Regions from separate parts of the Leptolyngbya sp. BL0902 genome, predicted to be linked through region 1. Evidence: predicted binding sites of a transcription regulator. Region 1 holds the regulator's gene; each other region holds the start of a gene.

Region 1 (2,203 bases):
GCGCCAGACGGTTGGCCCGCACCAGGGGGGTCATCCCGGTGCCCACGTCGATCACATCATCGGTGCTGACAGGCAGAAACTCTTTGTAGCGCCAGATCGACAGAGGGCCAGCCTGAATGCTGCTGCGAGACACCCGCTGACGAATGGCGTCGTAGTCGTAGGCGACTTCCAGGGGGCCAAAGCACACATCTTCGCAAACGTGCTTAGCGGTGGCTTCATACATTTCGCCGCACTCGCGACACTTCAGCCCGGTGAAGGTGGGGGCGTGGGTCTTGGCGGACTGGGTGACAAGGCGTTCGAGGGACTGCGTCATGGGAATAGAAACCTGTAACTGCAACAACTTAAACGATGGAAACGCCTGGGGAATGGGTTACTCAGACCTTCATTGCGTTTCGTTGAGCGAACTGTAGCACGACCACCAAATCGTTACCAACTATACCCGACCAAAAAAGTCGGATATCCCTGAAACCCTTGTGTTAAGGCTGGTTGAGATAGGTTGACCGGGTGTTTTTCAGAGGATATTCTGCCTTGAGGCGCAAAAAAAAGTTGAAAATTTTGTGGCTTTGGCTGCAAAAAATAGCTGGCGAGGGCCAAAAAGTAATCCACTATACAAACGCGTCCCAGGTAGTTAAGGTTAAGTGTTCTAAAGTCATGGAACGCTTGCATTACTCTGTGCCCCATGCTAGAAGGGCTGTCCATCCATTGACGTCGCAGCATCCCTCGATTTCTAGGTGGACAAGGATTTGAAGAGTCCTGGGATCCCAGGAATAGCTGAAGTTTCCGTGATGGCCTTAGCAAAACGTTATGGTAGTGACCCAAGATAAACCGCTTGCCAATGTCTTTCGCCAGCTTTCGGGCGGGGCTTTCCCTCCAGTCGTAGAGTCTTACGAGCGCGGCAAAACGATTTTCTTCCCTGGAGATCCGGCGGAGCGGGTATACTTTCTGCTGAAAGGAGCCGTCAAGCTATCGCGGGTCTACGAAGCGGGTGAAGAAATTACCGTGGCCCTGCTGCGGGAAAACAGCGTATTCGGCGTCCTCTCCCTGATTACCGGAAACCGCTCCGACCGCTTCTACCATTCCGTCGCCTTCACCCCGGTTGAGCTGCTATCGGTGCCCATCGAACAGGTGGAGCAAGCCCTAGAGGAAAACCCCGAACTGGCCATGGTGATGCTGCGAGGGCTGTCCTCCCGCATCCTGCAAACGGAAATGATGATCGAAACCCTGGCCCATCGGGATATGGGATCTCGCCTGGTCAGCTTTTTGCTGATTCTCTGCCGCGACTTTGGCGTGCCCAGCCAAGACGGCATCACCATCGACCTCAAACTCTCTCACCAGGCCATCGCCGAAGCCATCGGCTCCACCCGCGTCACCGTCACCCGCCTGCTGGGGGATCTACGCCAGGAAGGGATGATTTCCATCTACAAAAAGAAAATCACCGTCCACGACCCTGTGAATCTCAGCCAGCAGTTTACCTAGGTCGGTCGTCTATTCAAAGATCAGTATCAGTAAATGAACCTTGGCTGTTTTGGGTCAGGGCTGACTGCGCTTAGACTGATAGTGAGCGTTTAGCCGTTAGGCCAGTGCTATGTTGACTAATAATTCTAAGTCGCAGCCCTCCCGGCGTTCCGATAGCCCCGATCTCGCGCTAAAGGCCATCGCTTACAGCCTTGACTGCCTAATTCCTGGGTTTTATCTGTGGCTGGGGCCAATTAAGCTGCGTCTGGGCGGCAGCTTGCCAGAAAAAGACGATCCCGGCATTATTCACAGCAAAGCTGGTGTTGCAGTTGTTTTGCCGGGGTATCGCCTTTTCAGCACCTATCAGGGCACCTATGACCCTTGATGGTGCTAGTTCCTCAGTGGTGCATTGCTCCGCGAATGCACTCTACCAAACTTGATTCCATCCTCCTATTACCGTAGGGTGGGCATTGCCCACCGTTAATCCTGCCGTTATGGCTGGGCTTGTGGGTGTTGGGTTGTGCGTTGTGGCCCCTAACCTACGGGCTTTGTGTGAGGGGGGAACTGTGCGGGGTAAGTTATGCGGGGAAAGCTAATTGTATTTGAGGGGGTGGAGGGCTGCGGCAAGTCTACCCAGCTTCAGCAGTTGCGGGAAAGTTTGGCGCAGAGTGCGGCTTTTCAAGCGCTACAAAACCAGGGGATTATCCCCGAATTACTGACGACCCGCGAACCCGGTGGCACAGACCTA
Region 2 (2,203 bases), 660 kb from region 1:
TGGAATAGGGGCTGGTTCGGGGCTGATCTGGAGGCCCTGGGATGCAGGCCAATCGCCGCCGATTGGGGCCGACCCAGGTGTGGGGAGAGCCATGGAGATCGCTGGAATTTGGCTGACATCTCCAAACTCCTCTGCGTAGCCCCAGTTGGCGAACAAAACAAGGCAGGGCACTTCAAGCCCCTGGAACACCAAAGCGCTCCGGGGAGCTGGGTAGCGGTTGGGCAGGGTGGCAAGGGTGTCTTGGGCTAGGGTGGCCAGGAGCGGCTGTTGGTCGGTGCTGCTGGCATCAACGTGGATGAGCTGCACCAGGGCATTTTCCCCCAGGATGATTGGCCTCAGGCTGGGGGGAGCCAGGGTTTGGCCCAGGGCTAATGTTGCCGTGAACAAGGGATCGGGGGGGTCTAGTAGACTGGCTCCACCTCCTGGCCGTTCCTTGACAAATTTTTCGTAGTACTTGGTATAGTCCTCGGCCTCGGCAGCCACTAGGGAAGCTTGAAAAGCCTCGTAGCTGGCCATATCTTGCCACAGCGTGAGAGTAGCCATGCGAGTGCCGTTGGTGCTTTGGAACAACGCGAACCGCTCAAATCCGGCGACAGGTTTGTAGAAAGCACGGCTGGTTTTGAGGAGCGCTTTGGCCGTGTCGGCCTGGTTGTCGGGGGTCGTTTCGTAAATCGACAGTACTGCCGATAGGGCCGGATCCTCAAACCGCAGTGAGGGCGATACTTTATCTGCCCAACTGGGTGAGCCCCACCCCACCAAGATCGTCACGGCAAGCAGTAAACCAAATACCAGGCGAACCATGGGGCGAACACCAAAACGACAAGAGGACGCAGGAAAGTCGCTCATCCTCAGCCCTCTCTCCCCAGGAAAAACGCCCTGGGCCAACGCTTTTCAAGCCAATAGTCCCTGGACAGCCTGGGGCGATGGCCGACCTGGACTCGGACTAGCGCTTGGCTCACTATCCTAAACCCCAGGGATAGAAGACATTTGTTCATTTCTATACCGTTTCTGGATACATCATCTTGGAAAGCCAAGCTTGAGAGGCCTCTGGGGGAATACCGCCGTGCTTGTACTGGCAGCTACAGAACCGAGAAGAAGATGGAGCTATAAGCTTGTATACAGTACACCAAGTTGGGCGCTGGACGTGAAGGTTGGTGTATTTCTCCAGTTAGAGCCTACGGGGGAGGCCATAAATCTCTTCCCTAGGGTAGGTGCATAGGGCAAAAAACTTTTCTGAAAGGAGGAGAAATGGAGCAATTTTGTATTGCTCAGCACAAAAAAAAGCTGGCTCCATTGTCATTCTTTTGGCAATTTATCAGCCAAAGGTTTTCCCACAGTTCTCAGTAAGTACCTTTAACAAGCATCCATGCGAGGGGATACATGACACAGGCAGATTATGAGGGTTCTGTTGCCGCAGAACCAGGTGATGACGTTGTTGAGTACAACACAGGTATTCTGTATGGCCTGATGGACAAGCCACCCGTTGGGGAAGCGGCCTTTGTTGCCATGCAGCACGTTTTGGCCTCCTTTGTGGGCATCATTACACCACCGCTGCTGATTTGTTCAGCCCTCGGTGTTGATTCAGTCAATACCAGTTTCGTGATCAGCATGTCGCTGTTTGCCAGTGGTCTCTGCACCTTCATTCAGTGCAAGCGGATTGGCCCCGTGGGCTCTGGTTTGTTGAGTTTGCAGGGTACTAGCTTTGCTTTTTTGGGGCCGATTATTGGCATCGGTACCGCCGCCGTCAACGGCGGTGCTACCCCAGAACAGGCTCTAGCGCTGATCTTTGGGGTTTGCTTTTTCGGCTCGTCAGTGGAAATCATCCTCAGCCGTTTCCTGCATCTCGCGCAGGAAATCATCACGCCGCTGGTGGCCGGAACAGTGGTGATGATCATCGGCCTCAGCCTGATTAAAACCGGGATTTTTAGCCTTGCTGGGGGCGCAGGAGCCAAGCGGGTGAGCGCCATTTTTGCCCAGGAGGGCAATGTCGGCTTGAGCGAGGTCACGGTGGATGGTGTCTTGTTTAAGGCTAGTAATGCCTTTGGCAGTACCCAAAATCTGGCCCTAGGTTTTTTGGTGTTGGCCATCGTTACCGCCCTCACCCTCTCCAGTAATCGGATTCTGCGGATGGGAGCCATTGCCATCGGCCTGATCGTTGGATACGTCATCGCCTTTTTCCTGGGCCTGGTCAACTTCAGCAACC
Region 3 (2,203 bases), 1.1 Mb from region 1:
GGAGCGGTGTAGGGCGGAAAAGGGCTGGCCGCAATGGCCACATGGCGATCACCCACCGCCAGTCCGTGGGTGGGGTCGAAGCCACGCCAACCGCCACCAGGCACATAGACCTCGGCCCAGGCATGGAGATCGCGCTGTGCAGCCTCATCCCCCGCCTCGTAGCCGCTGACAAACCGGGCAGCGAGCCCCACCGACCGACAGACCTCCATAAACAGCACCGTAAAATCGCGACAACTGCCAAGGCGCTTTTCCCAGGTTACGCCCGGTGGCCAGGGATCGCCTGTGCTGCGGGTGGTGTAGGCACAACTATCGTAGATACGCTGGGTGAGGGTGGTAAGAAAAAAGCTAACGTTACCGTCTACCTCATGGCTCAGATCCGCCGCCAACTGGGCTGCTCGCGGAGAGGTGGTGGGGTAGAGGATGGGCTTGAGATAGGGCTGGAGGATGGCTACCAGACTGCTGGGATAGTCAATGGGTAGGGTAGCGGCCCAGGGCTCTAGGAGATAGTCAAAGGGATTGACGCGATAGGTTTCGACCTCGGTGGTGGTCGTTACCGTGAACTGGTGGGCGGGGGTAGGATCAAACCAGAGGCGGTGGGTGTGGTTGCCGTTGGTGTCGAGGAGGGCGGTTTGCTGCACCGGGGGCGGGGAGACCTCTAGGTGGAAATAGCTCACCCGCTGGGCCGCGTCGGTGCGGGGATGCAGCCGCAGGGTGTGGGGCTGGAGCAAAACGGGCTCCGGATAGCGGTAGGTGGTATGGTGCTGAATATGAAAGCGCATGGCTGAATTTAACCTCCTGGGAGCGCCACTACCTTAGCGCAAGGGGGGCTCTGGTTCTGTATGCCTGCGGTCTTCCCTTGGCCAAAGCCCCGGCCCATCCGTCCCCGGCGATCTGGCTAGGTACCCCGCTAAAAGCCGCCCGCTCCATGCTCGCCAAGGCGTTGACCTGTGATCATGCCGTTTGGGATCGCTGGAAGATCGGGGTGGTGCCGTTCTGCCGATTACCGATGGCGCGATAGGGCGATCATGGCGAGCTACCTCCGTTGCCCTAGGGCAGACTTTTGGAAACCTTAGCCGTCCTTTGGTGGTCTATGGCCTTAATCGCTAAATGCCCTAATCGCAGCCAATCCCCCCAGGGATCATCCGATATGTAGAGGTTTACAAGATTAAGCATTTATAAAATAACATTGTCGCCACCGGAAAAGGCCGTCATAATATGAGCTATATCAAAGACTGTATTTTTCTGAATTCCTCGCAATGGGCCTAGTTCGTTGCGAGCTTATTTTTGGAGAAATTCAGGTCGCAGGTTTGTTTTTTCGCACCCTAAAGTAGCTAGGATTACAAAAATGATTTTTATGTCTCAACAGGTGCATTGCCCCAACTGTGGTCACTTGGCCGAACGTCATCATTTGCAAAAAGAACAGTTGGTGCGCACCCAGTGTAATGCCTGCGATTACCTTATGATTACCTGTACCCGCAGCGGCAAGGTGATCGAAGCCTACGCGCCGGGGCTGTTTGTGGGGTCGGCTCGTTAGCTCATCCCCCATCCCACCCAAGCTAGGAAGTATAGCTATGATCTCGCCGGAAATGGTGCTGCGGCAATGTCGCCTCTTAAATCACGATGGAGATGTCGATATTGCCATTCAAGACGGTGTCATTCAGGCCATTGCGCCTCGGCTAGAGGTGTTTGGGGGCCAGGAACTGGCGGTACAGGGAAAGCTCGTCAGTCCGCCCTTTGTGGAGTCCCATATCCACCTAGACTCGGCCCTCACCGTGGGCGAACCGCGCTGGAACCAGAGCGGCACCCTGTTTGAGGGCATCGACATCTGGCGGGAACGCAAGCAGTCCCTCACCCTAGAGGATGTGAAGCAACGGGCGACGGCCACTCTGAAATTGCTGGCCCAGCAGGGGACGCTCTTTGTCCGCAGCCATGCCGATGTTAGCGAACCCAGCCTCACCGCCCTAAAAGCCTTGCTGGAGGTGCGGGAGGCGGTGAAGGACTGGATCACCGTGCAGGTGGTGGCCTTTCCCCAGGACGGCATCTATGGCAGTCCCGGCAACGACGCCCTGATCGAGACGGCGATGGAGATGGGGGCCGATGGGGTGGGGGGCATTCCCCACTACGAACTCACCCGCGAGGACGGGGTGCAGTCTGTCCACCGCATTTTTGATCTGGCCCAGCAGTACGGTCGCCTGGTGGATAT
Region 4 (2,203 bases), on a different replicon from region 1:
CCCTTGCATTAAATAAGTTCGTACCTGACTGAGGGAATCCACCACTTCCACATGGGCAAAGTCCGACAGTTCTAGCCCCAGTTCCTGCATTCGTTTTTGCAGCATAATGCGGCTGGGTGAACCTTCAGGCAGTAATACCCAGGACTCATCTTTTAATTCCTGCAAACTCAGCCAAGGTTGCTGGGCTAGGCGATGGCTAGCGGACACAGCGAGGGAATAGTGAACTGAATCAATGGCGGTTTCGGCGAGGTCGTCAAAGGTGCCATAGCTGAGGTCTGAAATCCCTAGATCTACATCTCCGGCTTTGATGGCTCGGTACAGTTCCTCTGCCGAATTGAACTGCACACAGCGGGTTTGAACGGCTGGATAACGCCGTCGATAGTCGTATAGTACCGACGGCAACCAGTGATCCATCACATCGGCCATGCCACCAAGGGTGAGGGCGCTGTGTTTGCCCTGCTTAATTTCCTCAATTTCAGCCTTGAGCCGCTGCTCTACCTCCAGTAGTTGTGGCCCCTCCGCGAGTAAATATTCCCCCACCTGAGTCAGTTCAATCCGGCGACCAAGGCGATGGAAAAGTGGCGTTTCTAGTTCTGTTTCTAGGGATTTGATTTTGGCACTCACCGCTGGCTGAGTCAAATTTAGGGTGTCGGCAGCTTCGGTAAAGCTCAGGCACTGAGCCACCTCTAGAAACACTTTAAGCTGATAAATTTCCACGGCGGTATGCGTCTTAGGCGCGTAGGGAACTCAACAGAGAAAAACCTTAATGAAGAGCAGTCAGTCTTTATTTTCAGCCATTTCATTGATTAGCATCATTTTAAAAAAATAAAGTGATCTTGTTGTTCTATTCATCATTTCTACAACCTGCTACTTTTTGCAAAAATGACCTATTGCGTTAACGCTCGCATTTATTATGAGATGACTCAAGGAACGTATTGACGGATTATGAGTGCGGATCAATATCCCCAACTTTATGGCTCAGAAAAATTTGTTACCTCCATTCTAAAGGAATCCAGTCTGATTTGCCGATCCTTAAAAGCTTATTAATTCAGGAAAAGATGAGATTATAGATGTCTAATAGATTTTTTTTATGAGTTTATAGAAGGCTGTGATGATCAAACCGTAGTCATCGTTACAAACCGTATTGATAGTGATTTAAGGCTCCCTTAGACTACAGACATGAGGCGCAGAAACCAGGGCAATTCGCTATAGCCCCAGCCTTGATGAATCAAGCAAAGATTTCAATTTCACTGCCGTTTAAGCTGAGGACGTGATTAAGTGAGCATTCAGTATCTGAAAACGGATTTTTTGGTGGTGGGTGGTGGCACTGCTGGCACCATGGCCGCCATTAAAGCGAAACAGGCCAGCCCAGAAAGTGATGTGCTGATTTTAGAAAAGGCCAATATCCGCCGCAGTGGTGCCATTGCCATGGGGATGGATGGGGTAAATACCGCTGTGATTCCCGGTAATTCCACCCCAGAGCAATACGTTCGTGAAATCACCATTGCCAACGATGGCATTGTCAACCAAAAAGCCGTTTATGAAACTGGACGGCTGGGCTTTGAGGTGATTCAAGAACTGGAAAGCTGGGGGGTCAAATTTCAAAAAGACCACGAAGGTAACTACGACCTCAAGCAGGTGCACCGGGTAGGCAAATATGTGCTGCCCATGCCCGAAGGTAAGGATCTTAAGAAAATTCTCGCTCGCCAGGTGAAGCGCCACAAGGTCAACGTCACCAACCGGGTGATGGCCACCCGCGTGATGGTGCAAAATGGCCGCGTCACCGGAGCCGTGGGGCTGGATGTGCGCAACGGCAACATGGTGGTGATTCAGGCTAAGGCGGTGGTGCTCTGCACTGGGGCCTGTGGTCGCCTGGGGCTGCCCGCTTCTGGCTACCTCTACGGCACCTACGAGAACCCCACCAATGCCGGGGATGGCTACTCCATGGCCTACCACGCCGGGGCAGAACTGACCAACATTGAATGCTTCCAAATCAACCCGCTGATTAAGGACTACAACGGCCCCGCCTGCGCCTACGTAGCCAGCCCCTTCGGAGCCTACACCGCCAACGCCGAGGGCCACCGCTTCATTAACTGCGACTACTGGAGCGGCCAGATGATGCTGGAGGTCTACAAAGAGCTGCACTCTGGCAAAGGCCCCGTCCATCTGAAGATGTACCACCTGGACGACGACACGATTTCTG

What was found. Region 1 encodes NtcA, which controls nitrogen genes in cyanobacteria. Its sites were predicted from a motif close to TTTGTANNNNNNNNTACAAA; they were not measured.
Region 2: GFS31_RS00705 (uracil-xanthine permease family protein) is a predicted target of NtcA. The motif match lies at 1,259-1,278, and genes of this name have one in related genera.
Region 3: GFS31_RS02655 (replication restart DNA helicase PriA) is a predicted target of NtcA. The motif match lies at 1,325-1,344, and genes of this name have one in related genera.
Region 4: GFS31_RS20525 (fumarate reductase/succinate dehydrogenase flavoprotein subunit) is a predicted target of NtcA. The motif match lies at 1,120-1,139, and genes of this name have one in related genera.

What each region holds. Positions count from the first base shown of each region.
Region 1 is NZ_CP046155.1:3,812,094-3,814,296, forward strand. It holds gene thrC (threonine synthase) at 1-313, opposite strand, end outside; gene ntcA (global nitrogen regulator NtcA) at 805-1,476, shown strand; gene GFS31_RS16945 (hypothetical protein) at 1,586-1,840, shown strand; gene tmk (dTMP kinase) at 2,036-2,203, shown strand, end outside.
Region 2 is NZ_CP046155.1:163,849-166,051, forward strand. It holds gene GFS31_RS00700 (antibiotic biosynthesis monooxygenase) at 1-801, opposite strand, end outside; gene GFS31_RS00705 (uracil-xanthine permease family protein) at 1,381-2,203, shown strand, end outside.
Region 3 is NZ_CP046155.1:579,264-581,466, reverse strand. It holds gene GFS31_RS02660 (transglutaminase N-terminal domain-containing protein) at 1-779, opposite strand, end outside; gene GFS31_RS02655 (replication restart DNA helicase PriA) at 1,346-1,534, shown strand; gene codA (cytosine deaminase) at 1,572-2,203, shown strand, end outside.
Region 4 is NZ_CP046158.1:65,766-67,968, forward strand. It holds gene GFS31_RS20520 (LysR family transcriptional regulator) at 1-717, opposite strand, end outside; gene GFS31_RS20525 (fumarate reductase/succinate dehydrogenase flavoprotein subunit) at 1,339-2,203, shown strand, end outside.